2 regions of the Amycolatopsis sp. M39 genome follow, and region 2 is predicted to be linked to the other one. Evidence: riboswitches for the same ligand, from Rfam matches in the RefSeq annotation. Region 2 holds a riboswitch; the other holds the start of a gene.
What was found. Region 2 has a riboswitch for thiamine pyrophosphate ahead of A4R44_RS02405 (thiamine ABC transporter substrate binding subunit). Riboswitches for the same ligand answer to the same signal wherever they lie in the genome.
Positions count from the first base shown of each region.

Region 1: linked by a shared signal. The riboswitch ahead of thiO (glycine oxidase ThiO) and the one ahead of A4R44_RS02405 (thiamine ABC transporter substrate binding subunit) in region 2 are both predicted to bind thiamine pyrophosphate.

Region 1 covers NZ_LWSF01000004.1:620,518-628,208, reverse strand. Annotated here, with positions in the region: gene A4R44_RS13510 (threonine/serine dehydratase) at 209-1,153, opposite strand; gene A4R44_RS13505 (hypothetical protein) at 1,308-2,090, shown strand; gene thiE (thiamine phosphate synthase) at 2,155-2,820, opposite strand; TPP riboswitch at 2,851-2,957, shown strand; gene thiO (glycine oxidase ThiO) at 2,954-4,039, shown strand; gene thiS (sulfur carrier protein ThiS) at 4,039-4,239, shown strand; gene A4R44_RS13485 (thiazole synthase) at 4,242-4,994, shown strand; gene A4R44_RS13480 (NAD(P)-dependent alcohol dehydrogenase) at 4,991-5,971, opposite strand; gene A4R44_RS13475 (TetR/AcrR family transcriptional regulator) at 6,029-6,652, shown strand; gene A4R44_RS13470 (MarR family winged helix-turn-helix transcriptional regulator) at 6,796-7,227, shown strand; gene thiD (bifunctional hydroxymethylpyrimidine kinase/phosphomethylpyrimidine kinase) at 7,224-7,691, opposite strand, start outside.
Region 2 covers NZ_LWSF01000001.1:494,523-502,213, reverse strand. Annotated here, with positions in the region: gene A4R44_RS02415 (ABC transporter ATP-binding protein) at 1-27, opposite strand, end outside; gene A4R44_RS02410 (iron ABC transporter permease) at 27-1,664, opposite strand; gene A4R44_RS02405 (thiamine ABC transporter substrate binding subunit) at 1,640-2,707, opposite strand; TPP riboswitch at 2,739-2,850, opposite strand; gene A4R44_RS02400 (4a-hydroxytetrahydrobiopterin dehydratase) at 2,875-3,165, shown strand; gene A4R44_RS02395 (hypothetical protein) at 3,752-4,438, opposite strand; gene A4R44_RS02390 (DEAD/DEAH box helicase) at 4,648-7,691, shown strand, end outside.

The DNA.
Region 1 (7,691 bases), on a different contig from region 2:
GCCGCCCGGCGCGTCTCGTCGCGGTACGCCGCAGCGGCCCCGACCAGCACTGCTGCCGCGAAACCGCCGCTCACCGCGCCACCGGGAAAACCTCATTGGGTGCGTGGGACGCACCGAACGCCGCATTGGGTGCTCCGCCTTGCCCGTCGCCGCCGTCCGCGGAGGCGTTCCGCGCGGCGGTGCTTGACCTGGGCATCGGGGCGCTCGGTCAGGCGAGCAGTTCGGCCAGCGTCGCCGGATCGATGTTGCCGCCGGAAACGACCGCGACGGTGCGTCCGCCGGGGAGTTCGTCGGCGTGGTGCAGGTAGGCGGCCGGTGCGGTGGCCCCGCTGGGTTCCGTCACCAGGCGGCCCTGCCGGGCGAGCGCGCGGACGGTGTCGCGGATTTCGTCCTCGGTCACGGTGATCACGCCGTCCAGGACCTGCCGCAGGTGTGCGAACGTGAGCTCGGACGGTTGCGCGCGCAGGCCGTCGGCGATGGTGCGGGCGCGGTCGGTGATGGGCCAGTCCACGATTTCGCCCGCGGCGAGGCTGGCGGCGGTGTCGGCGGCCAGTTCCGGTTCGACGCCGTAGACCTTCGCGTTCGGGCACCTCGCCTTGATCGCGACGCCGACCCCGGAGGCGAACCCGCCGCCGCTGACCGGGACCAGCACGGTCTCGACGTCGGGGAGGTCCTGGGCGATCTCCAGTCCGACGGTGCCCTGCCCGGCGATGATGTCCGGGTGGTCGAACGGCGGGATCAGCGTGAGGCCGCGTTCCTCGGCGAGGGCGAGCGCCGCCGATTCCCGTTCCGCGATCGGCACTTCGCGGACTTCCGCGCCCCAGCGGAGGGTGGCTTCGACTTTCAGCCGCGGAGTGACGTCCGGCACCACGATCACCGCGGTGATCCCGAAGTCGCGCGCGGCGTAAGCGACCGCTTGCGCGTGGTTGCCGCTCGAATACGCGACCACGCCGCGTTCCCGTTCGGCGTCGGTGAGTGCGGCGATCGCGTTGTACGCGCCGCGGATCTTGAACGCGCCGATCGGTTGCAGGCTCTCGGGTTTCACCCAGAATTCGCCGGGAACCCAGAGCTGGCGCAGCAACGGGGTGTGCACCGCGGTGCCCTTCAGCCGTCCGGCCGCGGTTTCGATGTCGGAGATCGTCACGAGGTGCATGGGATGAGTATGTCAGGAGAGTGTGAGCTTTAGTCTATCCATTGTGGACAGTCAACGTGGCGTCCCTCACGCCGGGGCAACGAAGGGAGCACCTCAGGCGACTTAACCGTTGAAGAAGCAGGGAAGACGGCTGGGAAACGATCAGATCGGAATCATGAGCGAGGAGCAGAAGGAAACCGCGGAGGACAAGAAGAGACTCCGCATGTCCTCGGTGCTCGCCGCGGCGCTCGCGGCGGTCACCGCCGCGTTGCTGGGTTCGACGCTGGGGGTCGCGGGAACAGTCATCGGCGCCGGGGTGGCCAGTGTGGTCAGCACTGTCGGCGGCGAGTTGTACCTGCGGTCCTTGCAGCGCACTCGCGACGCTGCGCGGAAGGCGATGGAGACGGCCGCTCGGCGCAGCCGGGGTGGAATGGTGCCGGTGGAGGCGGTGCGGGAGTCCGCTTCCGGGGATGCGGCGACGATGCAGGTGGCCGCTGCTGACTTGGCGAACATGCCTACGGTTCGGTTGCGTCCAACTGAGCCGGAGAAGGCCGAGGGGCTGGGCGAGAAGCTTCGGAAGATGCGGTGGCCGTTGATCATCGCGTCGAGTGCGGTCGCGTTTGTCGTGGCGCTGGTTGTTCTGCTGGGGCTTGACTGGACGACTAAGGGGAATGTCTCCACCGGGTTGATTCCCCGGCAGCCGGATACGAGCCAGCACCAGGACGATCATCCGGACAACACGCCGAGCAGCCAGCCGCAGGTGCCGCCGACTGGGGAGTCTCGATCGAACGATCCGACGTCTTCGCCGACTACGGAGCCTAGTGCTCCGCCGTCTTCGCAGGCGACTCAGCAGACTCAGCCGCCGTCTTCGTCGACGAAGCCGTCGACTGGTTCGCGGGAGCCTAGTGCGAGTCAGACGCCTACTGCGCCCGCGGTTCCGTCCAACGCGAATGAGTAGTGAAGCCCGAGTGCGCTGACGGTTCGAGACAGGGGCCGGGCGCCCTCGATGGTTGGGTGGGCTGTTACCGGAGGTGGGCTCGCAGGGTCTGCGCGGCGGCTTTGGGGTCCTCGGCCTCGGTGATCGCTCGGACGACGACGATGCGGGTCGCGCCTGCGTCCAGTACCTCGGGCAGGCGGGTTTCGTCGATGCCGCCGATGGCGAACCAGGGGCGTTCGGTGCTGCTCGCCGCGGTCGAGCGGACCAGATCCAGGCCGGGCGCGAACCTGCCGGGCTTGGTGGGGGTGGGCCAGCAGGGGCCGGTGCAGAAGTAGTTCACGCCGTCCTCGGCGGCGGCTGCCGCGGCTTGCTCCTCCGAATGGGTGGATCGGCCGATCACTACGTCGTCGCCCAGGACTCGCCGCGCGAGCGAGACCGGGATGTCGTCCTGGCCCAGGTGCAGGACATCAGCGCCCACGGCCAACGCCACATCCGCCCGGTCGTTTACCGAGAGCAGCGCTCCATGCCGGACGCAGGCCTCCGCCAGGACCTCCAGCGCCGCGATTTCCTGCTTGGCCTCCAGCGGCGCGCCGCCGGTCTTGTCCCTTAGTTGCACGATGTCCACGCCGCCGGCCAGCGCGGCGTCGGCGAACTCGGCGAGGTCGCCTCGCGCGGCGCGGGCGTCGGTGCACAGGTACAGCCGGGCGTCGGCTAGCCGGGTGCGAATTTGGTCTCCGGTCAAGGCAGGCATGGCGGTGACGTTACCCGCGCGCTACGGTGTGGGAGTCCGCACGGGAGCCCGAGACAACGGGCTGAGAGGGAGCTGCCGCTCCGACCGTGGAACCTGATCCGGGTCATGCCGGCGCAGGGAGCGTGATTCCACTGTGAACACCACCACAACCGTCACTGTCGTCGGCGGCGGCGTCATCGGGCTGTCCGTTGCCTGGCGCGCGGCCGCTCGCGGATGGCGTGTCACCGTTGTCGACCCGGATCCCGTGCACGGCGGGGCGTCCTGGCTGGCCGGCGGGATGCTCGCGCCGGTCACCGAGGCGTGGCCGGGTGAGGAAGCCGTGCTCAGCCTGGGGGAAGCGTCGCTGCGACGCTGGCCTGGCTTCGCGCGCGACCTCGCCGGCGAAGGCACCGATCCCGGGCTGGCCGAGCACGGCACGATCGTCGTCGGGTTCGACAGCGCCGATGCCGGGCACCTCGACATTCTCGCCGGGTACCTGCGTTCGCTCGGTCGCGACGTCGAGACGCTCACCGGTCGCGAGGCGAAGCGGCTCGCGCCGGGCGTCGGTGCGGTGCGCAGCGGCCTGCACGTGCCGGGTGATTTAGCCGTGGACAACCGGAAACTGCTCATGGCGCTGAGCGACGCGGCTGCGAAGCGTGGGGTCGAGTTCCGGCGCGAGCGGCTCCAGAGTCTTTCCGAAGTGTCCGGTCCGGTGGTTCTCGCCGCGGGGGCGTGGACCGGTCAGCTGCATCCGTTGCTGGAGCACGCTGTACGCCCGCTGAAGGGCGAGATTCTGCGGCTGCGTCCGCGTCGTGGCTGTCTGCCGCCTCCGCCGTACACAGTGCGCGCGATGGTCGAGGGACGGCCGATCTATCTGGTACCGCGAGAAGACGGCGAACTGGTCCTTGGCGCGACGCAGTACGAAGCCGGTTTCGATCAGGCTGTCACCGCGCGCGGCGTACGTGAGCTGCTGGAAGGCGCGGAACGTATTCTGCCCGGCATCACGGAGTACGCGCTGGTGGAAGTCGCCGCCGGACTGCGTGCTGCGAGCCGCGACGCTCTGCCGTACATCGGCGAAGTGAGCGAAGGCGTGTACGCGGCGACAGGGCATCACCGCAACGGTTTGCTGATGGCACCCGCGACTGCGGACGCTGTGGTCGCGTGGCTGGCCGGCGAAGCCCCGCCGCCGGAGGTCGCCGCGGCAACGCCCTCCCGTCTGGTCGAGAAGGAGCGAGTCTGATGGAGATCAAGGTCAACGGCGAATGGCGGGAATTCCCCGACGACAGCACCGTTTCCGCGGTCCTCGACGCGCTGGGAGCGGAACGCCGCGGCGTGGCCGTCGCGGTCAACGGCGAGGTCGTGCGGCGTGGCGAATGGGAAGAAGCGGTCGTGCCCAAGGGCGCGCAGCTCGAAGTGCTGACCGCGGTTCAAGGAGGTTGAGCATGGACGACCTGATCATCGGCGAACACAAGCTGTCGTCGCGATTGATCATCGGCACCGGTGGCGCGGCGAATCTCGAAGTGCTGGAACGAGCGCTGGTGGCGGCGGGCACCCAGCTCACCACCGTGGCGATGCGCCGCGCTGACGCCGAGGGCGGCTCCGGGGTACTGGAGTTGTTGCGGCGTTTGGACATCGAGCTGCTGCCCAACACCGCGGGCTGCCGGACGGCGGCCGAGGCCGTGCTCACCGCTCAGCTGGCCCGCGAGGCGCTGGAAACGAACCTGGTCAAACTTGAGGTGCACGCCGACGACCGCACCCTGCTGCCCGATCCGCTGGAAACTCTCGAAGCAGCCGAACGCCTGGTGGCGGACGGCTTCACGGTATTCGCCTACACCAACGACGACCCGGTGCTCGCCCTCCGCCTTGAGGAAGCGGGCTGCGCGGCGGTGATGCCGCTCGGTGCCCCGATCGGTACCGGGCTGGGGATCCGGAACCCGCACAACATCGAGCTGATCGTCTCGCGCGCGTCGGTGCCGATCGTGCTGGACGCGGGGATCGGTACGGCGTCGGACGCCACGCTGGCGATGGAACTCGGCTGCTCGGCGGTGCTGCTGTCGACCGCGGTGACCCGGGCGGCGGATCCGGAACGGATGGCGCTGGCGATGCGGAGCGCGGTCGAGGCGGGGTACTTGGCACGGGGCGCGGGGAGGGTGCCGCAGCGGTTTTGGGCGCAGGCGTCCAGTCCGCCTCGCTAGCGGCCTCGTGAGTGTTCATCCCGGTTCTCACCGGGATGAACACTCACGACCACCTTGCCGCGCACCCCGCCTCCCTCAAGCGCCCGATGCGCCTCCGCGATCTCCGCGAACGGAAACACCCGGTCCACCAGCGGTCGCACCAGCCCGGCGGTGACCCACCGGCTCAGGTCGGCGAGCAGATCCGCCTTGGGGTTTCCGCTGAACCCGCGCACCCAGCGGGCGGGGCGCAGGGAGTTCGCCACGACATAGCCGAGTGCGCGAACGGGATGGTCGAGGTCGAACGTGATCACGACCATTCGCCCGCGCGGGGTCAGCAGCCGCCGGAACGGGTCGAGGTCCCGGCCGACCGTGTCGAGGATGACGTCGAACTTCCCGAGGTCGCCCGGATCCCGGTAGTCAAGAGCGACCTCCGCGCCGAGTTCTCTTGCCAGTTGTAGGTTCTTGGCGCTGGTCAGGCCGGTCACGTGCGCGCCCATCGCCTTGCCGAGCTGGGTGGCCACAAAGCCGACCCCGCCGGTCGCGCCGCGGACCAGCAGGCGTTCGCCCGGCTTGAGATGGGCTTTGTCGCGCAGCGCGGTGATCGCGGTGATGCCCGCCAGCAGCGTCGCGGCCTGCGCGGGATCGAGCCCGGCGGGCACGTGGTCCAGCCGGTCGGCGGCCAGCGCGTAGTACTCGGCGGCGGTGCCCATCCGCCGCCCGCCGCCCCAGACGAGATCGCCTGCGGCGAACCGGCTTGTCCCGGGTTCGACGACCTCGCCGACCAGGTCGACGCCGATCCGCTTGGGAAAACGCTTGCCGCTGAATGGAAGCAGCTTCCCGGACCGCATGGCGAGTTCGCCGCCGTTGACTGTCAGCGCGCGCACCCGGACGAGGACTTCGCCGGGACCGGGCACTGGCGTCGGAACAGCGGTCTCGCGCAGGACTTCCGGTGGTCCGTAACGGTCGTAGACGATCGCTCGCATCGAAGTGGAAGGCATGTTCCACTTCTAGCACGGAAAGTGGAAAGGGTCTTCCGATTCACCTAAAGTGAGAGAGTGCCGGAAAGATCGACTCGGTTGCGCACCGACGCCGCCCACAATCGCGCGCACCTGCTGGAGGTCGCCGAGCGCACGTTCGAGGCCGAAGGCCTGGGCGTGTCGATGAGCGAGCTGGCGCGCCGCGCCGGCCTCGGCGTCGCCACCGTGTATCGCCATTTCCCGACCAAGGCCGACCTGGTCGCGGAAGCCTTCGCGGAGCCGATGGCCGAATGCGCGGGCATGCTCGACGAGGCGCTCGCCGATCCCGATCCGTGGCGCGGGTTCTGCCGGGTGATCGAGGAAATGTGCTCGATGCAGGCGCGCAACCACGGTTTCTCCGCCGCGATCGTGACCGCGCTGCCGGATCAAGCCGCCTTCGGACAGCTGCGGGACCAGGCGGTGCAGGCGTTCACCGAGTTGATCCGCCGGGCGCGGGAAGCGGGCGCGCTGCGGGCCGACTTCGCGGTTTCCGACCTGTCGTTGATCTTGCTGGCGAACGCCGGGCTGCGATCGGGCGCGGGAGCCGCGGCACCCGCGGCGTCGCGTCGGCTCGCCGGCTACCTGCTGCAGTCGTTCCGGACGGAGGCCGCCGCGCCGCTGCCGCCGCCCGCGGAGCTTCCGCTCGACGTGTCGGTGCTCTAATCGGGCGGCCAAGCTGTGCAAATAGACGGGTTGTGGTGATTTCGCCCGCGCTTGACACGGATTGAGCACGGGTACGCCGTATGGTTGACGGCACCCTTTCCGGCGCACCCAGCGGCGGGCACCAGCGTCAGAAGGAGCCGATCGTGACTCTTTCCTCGGTCCAGGACGTATCGGGCCGGTTGTACCTAGCGGTGGGGCGGCTTTCGCGGTCGCTTCGGCAGGCGGGCGTGCCCGGACCTGGGCACGGCTCGATCTCCGCGCTGGCCACGCTCGTCCACTTCGGCGAGATGCGCCTCGGCGACCTCGCGGCGAAGGAAGGCGTCGCGGCGGCCACGATGTCGCGGATCGTGGCCACCCTGGTGGAGGCCGGTTACGTCACGCGCGAATCCGACCCGGTCGACCGGCGCGCCTGGCTCGCCCGCGCCACCGAGGAAGGCGAACGCCTCGTCTCCGGCGTGCGGTCCACCCGCGTGCAGGAACTCAACCGCCGTCTCGACCGGCTCACGTCCGAGGCCCGCGAGTCGATCATCGCCGCGCTGCCGGCGCTGGAAGCCCTGATCTCCGACGAGGGCTAGCGCTCTTCCGGGGCGAGTCGCCAGAACGCCGATACGGGGCCGACTTTCGCGCCCATCGGGTAGGAGTGTTCGACGGCCTGGGAGACGAACCACTTGCCGTAGCGCGCCGCTTCGACCACTGGCATGCCTTTGGCCAGCCCGGCGGTGAGCGCGGATGCCATGGTGTCGCCAGCCCCGTGCGTGTGCGGCGTTCGCCAGCGCGGGCCGGGCAGCTCCACGAAGGTCGAACCGTCGAAGAGCAGGTCGACGCATTCCGGGTCGGACTGCAGGTGCCCGCTCTTCACGAGCACGTACTTCGGGCCGAGTTGGTGCAGTACGACGGCCGCGGCGTGCATGCCTTCGCGGTCGGTCACGGTCATGCCGGTGAGCAGCCGCACCTCGTCCAGGTTCGGCGTGAGCACGGTGGCGCGCGGCAGGAGATCGTCGCGCAGTGCGGCAAGGCCGTTGTCGTCGAACAGCGACTG
Region 2 (7,691 bases):
AGTCAGATCCCGTACCGTTAAGGCCATCAGAACTCCCCGACCGTGCTGCGGCCGCGGACCGAGCCGAACCGGTCGATCAGCGCCACCGCCACCACAGTCACCACCATGAGCAGGGCGCACGAGGCGTACGCCATCTGGTTGTTCAGCTCCCCCGGCCTGCCGATCAGCGTCGCGACGGCCACCGGGAGCGTCGGCGCGTCCGGCCGGGCGAGGAAGCTGGTCGCGCCGAACTCGCCGAGCGCGACGACGTACCCGAAGCCCGCCGCGGCCACCACCGACCGCGCGACCAGCGGAAAGTCGATCTCCCGCCACACCCGCGCCGGGCTCGCGCCGAGCGTCGCGGCGGCCTGGCGCAGCCGGACGTCGACCGCGCGCAGCACCGGCAGGATCATCCGCACGACCAGCGGCATGATCACCAGCGCTTGGGCGAACGGCACGAGCAGCGGCGACGTGCGCAGGTCGCCGGGCAACGCGTCGAGCGTCACCAGATAACCGAAGCCGACGGTCACCGCGGACACGCCCAACGGGAGCATCAACGCGACGTCCATGGTCTCGCCCATCCCGCGTGCCAGCCCGCCGGGCGAACGGCGAAGCGCCACCAGCACGACGCTGGCGACCAGTCCGACAGCCATCGCCAGCAGCGTCGCGTCAGTGGCCGCGGCGAGCGAATTCTGCGCTGCGATCCAGCCGGACACCTGCAGCGCGTCGTTCTGCCCGACAGTGTTCAGCGCCCGGTATCCGGCGAGGCTCCATCCGTCCGAACTCGATACCGACTCGACGAGCAGCGAGACGATCGGCGTCAGCAGCAGACCGAGCACCACGACCGCCGCGCCGACTGTCCACCACTCCCCGCCGCGCGGCCGACGTGCGGTGACCTGCGCGGACCGCAGCTTCACCGCGTTCTCCCGCTTCCGGCGCGCCACCGCCCCGAGCACCAGCGCGGCGACCACGGCGGCGAACTGGATCAGCGACAACGCGGCCGCGCCGGAGAGGTCCAGCAGGTCGACCGTCCGGAGGTAGATCTCGGTCTCCAGCGTCCGATAACTCCCGCCGCCGAGAATCAGCACCACGCCGAAACTGGTGGCGCAGAACAGAAACACCACTGCGGCGGCGGACGCGACAGCCGGGCCGAGCGCGGGCAGAGTCACCGATCGGAACGCTCGCCACGGCGAGGCCCCGAGCGCCCGCGCTGCCTCGGTCGCTCGCGGATCGAGGTGCGCCCACAGTCCGGCGACCGTGCGCGCGACGACGGCGACGTTGAAGAAGGCGTTGGCCAGGATGAGCGGCAGTACGCCCCCGTCCGGCCAGATCGCCCGGAAAGCCAGTCCGACGACGACCGTCGGCAGCACGAACGGGACCAGCACGATCGTGCGCGCGAGTCCGACCCCGGGCAGCCGGACTCGCGCCAGCAGGTACGCCACCGGCAGCCCGGCGAGCACCGCGACCGCGGTCGACGCGGCCGCGCTGGCCAGCGTGAACCCGGCGAGCCGCCACGTCTGCGGGTCGCCGAGCACGGTGTCGACGCCGCCCGCGGAAAACCCCCGGCCGACGATCGCGACGACCGGCCAGGCGAAGAACACCACCAGGAACGCGACCGGCAGCAAGCCGAGCAGCGTGAGCCCGAGAGTGCGCGCGGGGATCACGCGCCCATGAGCGAGCGCCATTCCCCGATCCACTTCTCCCGGCCGGCCTGCACCTTGTCCGCGGGCAGGGTCGCCGGCGTCTGCGGCAGCGGAGCCGCGGTGGCCCAGCCTGCGGGCAGTTCGACGCCCTGGCGCGCCGGGTAGACGTACATGTTCGCCGCGACCGTCGTCTGGAACTGCTGCGACAACAGGAAGTCGACGACCTTCTGTGCCTGCGGGATCTGCTTGCCGTTGGTGAGCACGCCCGCGTACTCGACCTGGCGGAAGCACGTGTCGAGCAGCGCCTTGGTACGCGGCTTGCCGTCCTCGCCGAGTTCGGCGGCCGGCGACGACGCGTAGGACACGACGATCGGCCGCGAGCCCTTGCCCGACGAGCCGGAGAAGTCCTTGGTGTAGGCCTCCTCCCAGCCGCTGACGGTCTTGAGGCCGTTGTCCTTCAGCTTCCGCCAGTAGCCCTGCCAGCCGTTCTCGCCGTACTTCGCGACCGTGCCGAGCAGGAAAGCCAGCCCCGGCGACGCAGTGGCCGGGCTCTCCGCGACGGTCAGGTCCTTGTACTTGGGGTCGGCGAGGTCGTCGTAGCTCTTCGGCTCCGGGAGGCCCTTGCTCGCGAAGTACGCCGGATCGATGTTCACGCAGACGTCGCCGAGGTCGACCGCCGCCAGCCGGTGCTGCGGGTCGACGGAGTAGCGCTGCGGGCCGCGGTCGGCCTCCGGGCTCGTGTAGGGCTGGAAGACGCCCTCGCTGAGCGCGCGCGAGGCGAAAGTGTTGTCGACGCCGTACGCGACGTCGCCGATCGGACTGCCCTTGGTGAGCACGAGCTTGTTGGTGAGCGCGCCGGCGTCGCCGGACTTGAGGATCTTGAGCTTGATCCCGGACTGGCGCTGGAAGGCGTCGAGCACGTCCTGCGGGGCGGCGAACGAATCGTGCGTGACCAGCGTGACGGTCGGCGTCTGCTGGTCCTGGCTCGCGGACGACCCGCCCGAGTCGCCGCTGGACAGCGAGCAGGCGCTGGCGAGCATCGAGACTCCGGCGAGGCCTGCCACTGTGCGGACGGTCCGCGACATCATTCTTCCCCTCCTGCACTGCGCCGGACGAGGGAGAGCGATACGGCCTCCCTACGCCGGCATGATCCGGATCCAGGTGCGAACGGTCGCGGGTTGACGGCCCGCCTCTCAGTCCGGCGTACCGGACTCCCGTGGCAATGCCGCAGCGTAGCCGACACCATGGAGTGATGACGCAGCTATTGAACGACTCGGCAGTGGAGCAGGCCCTCGGCAGCGTTCCGGAATGGCGGCGCGAGGACGACAGCATCGCGCGGACGGTCGAACTCCTGTCCTTTCCGGCGGCGATCGAGGTGGTGGACCGGGTGGCCGAACTCGCCGAAGAAGCCGACCACCATCCCGACATCGACATCCGCTGGCGCACCCTGACCTTCCGCCTCAGCACCCACTACCTCGGCGGCCTGACCGAACGCGATTTCGCACTGGCCCGCCAGATCGACGAGGTCCTCGCGGCCCGCTGACCAGGTGTGATGTCGGCAACCCTGGCAACACAAGCGGCCCCTTCGCGCGTCTTCCGGACAGACGCGAAGAAAGGAGGCCTCATGGTTCAGGCACTCGTGGTGGGAATGGGTTCGTTCGGCCTGATGGTGGCCGCCGCGGGCGGGGTGCTGTGGCACACCGCGCGTAATCGACGTGACCTTGATCACAAGAGGTAACAGTGAGCTAGATCAAGGCGCTATCCCAGCGGAACCGTCGGCACTCGCCCCGCTAGGACTCGCCATGAACAGCACAACCGCCCAGCTCACCGCCGCACAGCGCACGTGGGTCGCGGCTTTCTCGACCGCTGTCGTCCTCCTGTCGATGATCGTGCTCGGCCTGCTCGGCTGAGCGTCACGGCAGCGGAAACATCCGGATGAGCCAGCACATGGCGATCCCGATGAGCCCGAGCACGACCGATCACCCACATCCTGGCCGGCCCGCAGGGTTCACCGGGACCTGACGCCTCGCACCTCGCCGCGGCGAGTTGTCGCTGACGGTCTCGGGAACGCCCTGATCGGCCAGCGATCGGCACGAGTGGGACGTTTCGCCGAAATTGCCTCGCGCGGGTCAGGTCACCGCGTCCCCGGGCGGCAAGGCCGGGACTCTCCGATGCCACCTCGCGTGCTCGACCCAGCCAGGCGGCAGCCACTGTCCGGTGACGAGCTGCGGATGCCGGGGATGTTCGGCGTTCGCCCAGGTCACGAAGAGCAGTTCGGCCCACTCCGACTGGATCAGCCAGGACACCGGGCCGTCCTTGCTGTTCCCCGTCACGTGCACGACCGCGGGAGCGACCATCGCCGCGCCAGTGATCGCCCCCCAGCGCCACGAAAGCACGCGCGGCGTGTAGAGGTGGAAGCCGTGCACGCTCAGGTATAGCCCGCCTTGCTCGATCGGCACCCAGCGCGGAACCGCGGCCGCGGCCGCCGCCTGCCGTGCCCGGGACCGCGCGATCGCCCCGCCCACCAGCGAACCGGCCACGAGCCCGACCCCCAGTGCGCCCGTCCCGGCCACGAACGGCGTCGAGACGCTCCAGCTCCCGTCTCCGACCGCACGGAAGTCCGAAACCACAACCTGCCCGGTAGCCCAGAATCGTTCGCCGGCCACGTTCCGGCCGGGAAACGGCGCGAGCACTTCCTCGACGTGGCCGAGGTCGGCGTTGTCCGCCATCAAGCCCGCCAGGTAGCAGGTATAGCTCAGCACGTCGTCGCGATAGGTCCAGGGCGGTGTCATCGGGGACGACTGTTCTTTCGCCATTCAAACCCCCTCGCTGAATGAGGGACGATCGTAGCGGTACGCACCGCCTGGATCCGAAATCGGATCATGGAGTATGGTCCCGCTGCACTCAGTGGAGGGGAGCCATTCCGGTGCAGGAAAATGTGCGCGCTGCGCACCTGCTGCAGTTCTGGCGCACGGTGGAAATGTTCGGTCCGCAGAATATTCCAGACTTGACGTCGCCTCGTTCCATGGCGAAGACCGAGTACCTCGTATGCGACGTCGAGCCGGGCCAGCCAGCCCCGTGGGAGGCAGGACATCCGCTGTCCCAGGCCCGGTTGCCGCACGACAAGACCTGGCAATTCGTCGTGTACGGCGCGTTGTACGACGTCTCGTCGGTCCACGCTGAGCTCAGCGCGCAATTCGGCAAGGAAGACACCCCGGAGGAACGACGAAAAGACGGAACCACGGCGGTGTACGCCTTCACAGTGGACTCCGAGGGAACCCTCATTGAGGATTCCCCGGTATTATCCGCGTGCGCCTGGGCAATCAGCAGACTGAAGTCTCCAGGACCGCGTGATCCGAAGTGGCTGGACGGTTTCGACGACGAAAGCGGTTCCTTTGCCGAACAGCTCAACCGGCTTTCGCCGAAGAAGAAACCGGGTGGCAAGCTGGCCGCCGCAGTAGCCGGCCAGGTCAAGGAAGCCGCCCACGAAGCGGCTGCTGCCGGGGCGAAGGCGACCGGCTCCGCGGTGAAGACCGCGGTAGCGGCCGGTGCGACATCGCTTGCGGGCCCCGTCGTCGGGCCGGTCGTCGGCGGGATCGCCGGAGCGACAGCCGGAGCCTTCGCCGAACGGCTCCTGACCCCGCCCGGCGCGAAGAAAGCCGCGGACGAAACCGAGCAAGACCGCGAGCCGCGAGTGGAACTGACTTCGAGGACGTTGCATGCGTTCACCCGGGAACTGGTCACGGCCCTCGGGCTGAAGGACAGCCTGCACGCGACCGGGATCCGAGTGAAGTGCTTCCAGATTTCCCGCCGGAACGCGGGCAGGGCGGACGATCAGGATTTCCTCAACAGCTCGATCGCCGGGGACCTCGGGCTCCTCGGGAAGGAGGTCCGGGCCGGCCACCGGGGCGAAGCGCTGCGCGCCTTCCTCAGCGAGGAGCCTTCCGCAGCCGGGTCCGACCGCGTCGATCTCCGCGAGCAGCCCGGTGCGCTGCTCGCCGGTGTCGAACCGGCCGCCATCCCCGGCGGGCGCTGGCCTTCGGCATACCCTCTCGTCACCGGACAGCAATTCGCGGTCGACTGGATCATGGCCGGACCTGATGCGGGTCTGTTCGCGGTGAACGGACCGCCCGGCACCGGTAAGACCACGATGCTGCGGGACGTGCTCGCGGGGATCGTAGTCAAGCGGGCGAGGTTGCTCAGCCGGCTCGGAACTCCGTCGGACGCCTACACCGAACCACGGGAATCTGTTCGCCCTTACTCAAGTCCGGTTCGCGCGCTCCGGCCTGAGCTGACCGGGTTCGAAATCGTCGTCGCGACTGCAAGCAACGACGCGGCAGCCAACATCACCCAGGAGATGCCGGCGCTGAGCGCGGTGAAGGGAGTCGAGGAAGAGGCTGTCGCCGCTGACTACTTCACCGAACTGGGCAGCCACGTACTGGGGAAGCCGGCCTGGGGCCTGGTCGCGGCGATGCTCGGGAAGATGGAGCACCGCAGGGATTTCGCGAACAAGTTCTGGTGGAGCGCGCACACCAAGTCGAAAGCCGAAGCGAGCGCCGCGGGCGAAGTCCTCGGGATGAAAGGTCAGCTCAAGGAAGTCCGCTCGGCACCAGAGCAGTTCGACGGCTGGGAAGGCGCGGTCAAAGCCTTCGCCGAAGCGGACGCAGCAGTCCGCGATCTGACCACCGCCCGCCAAGCCGCGGCCGCCAGCCTCGGCGAGCACGCCCGGTGCACCCAGGCCGTCGCGTGGACGACCGAACGCCTCCGGCAATCGCACACCTACTGCGGTCAGCTCGGCGAGGCCGCGCGGCAAACCGAGGAACTCCGCGCGAGGTCAGCGCAATCGCTGAACGAAGCCGATCAGCGGATTCGCGGCTGGCTGGATTGCCGGCCAAGTTTCTGGACCTCTGTGCTCACTTTCTTCCGCGCGTCACGGGAATGGCGGACGGCCTATCGCGAAGCCATCAAAGCCCGGATCGCGACCGACCAGACCTACCAGCAGCACGCGGGTGCCGCGGCGCGACTGGCGGATGAACTCCGGCAAGCGCAGCAGAACCACGCTCGGCTGGCGGCCGAGCACGCTGCCGCCGAGCAGGCGCTAGCGCGAGTCCGGGGGCAAGTGGACGCGGCATGTGCCCGCTGGCCGGGCGTCGTCCCGTTCGGACCCGCGATCGCCGGAGACGAGCAACTTCAGCTGTGCGCGCCCTGGGCGGATCCCGAGTTCATCGCGGCCCGCACTCGGCTGTTCCTTCGCGCGCTCGCCCTCCACAAAGCCTTCCTCTGCTCGACCGCGGAACAGACCGACGTCAATCTCGCCGCCGTCGTCCAGCTCATCCAGGGCAAAGCGAAGGTCGGGCCGCGGACCGCGCTCGCCGCCTGGCAAACGTTGTTCCTCGCCGTGCCAGTCGTGTCCACCACTTTCGCGTCGCTGCCCCGGCTGTTCTCGGATCTCGGCAGCGAGTCGCTCGGCTGGCTTTTCGTGGACGAGGCCGGACAGGCCACGCCACAGCAGGTGGCAGGCGGAATCTGGCGCTGCCGCCGCGCGGTGCTGGTCGGAGACCCACTCCAGCTCGAACCGATCGTCACACTGCCGGTGCCCGCGCAACACGCGCTCCGCCGGTATCACGGAGTCGCTGAACAGTGGAGTCCAGCGGCCCTTTCCGCCCAGCAGGTCGCCGACTGCCACGCCCGGTACGGCACCTGGGTCCCGGCACCGGCCGGTGACGAGAAGGTGTGGGTCGGCGCGCCGCTTCGAGTCCACCGGCGCTGCGACTATCCGATGTTCCACATCTCCAACACCGTCGCCTACGGCGGCGACCTGATGATCTACGGCACTCCCGAGCGCCCGGAATTCCCCGGGCGAAACGAATGGCTCGACGTCCGTTCCGATCAGGCGAAGGACCATTGGATCCCGGCGGAAGGAACGGCGTTGATCGCGCTGCTCAACACTCTCACCGGCCACGGCACCGCGCCCCAGGACATCCGCGTCGTCAGTCCCTTCACCGACGTCGTGCGGGGTGTCAAGACCTGCGTCGCCGACGCCTTCGCCGACGCCTTCCCGGCGCGCAA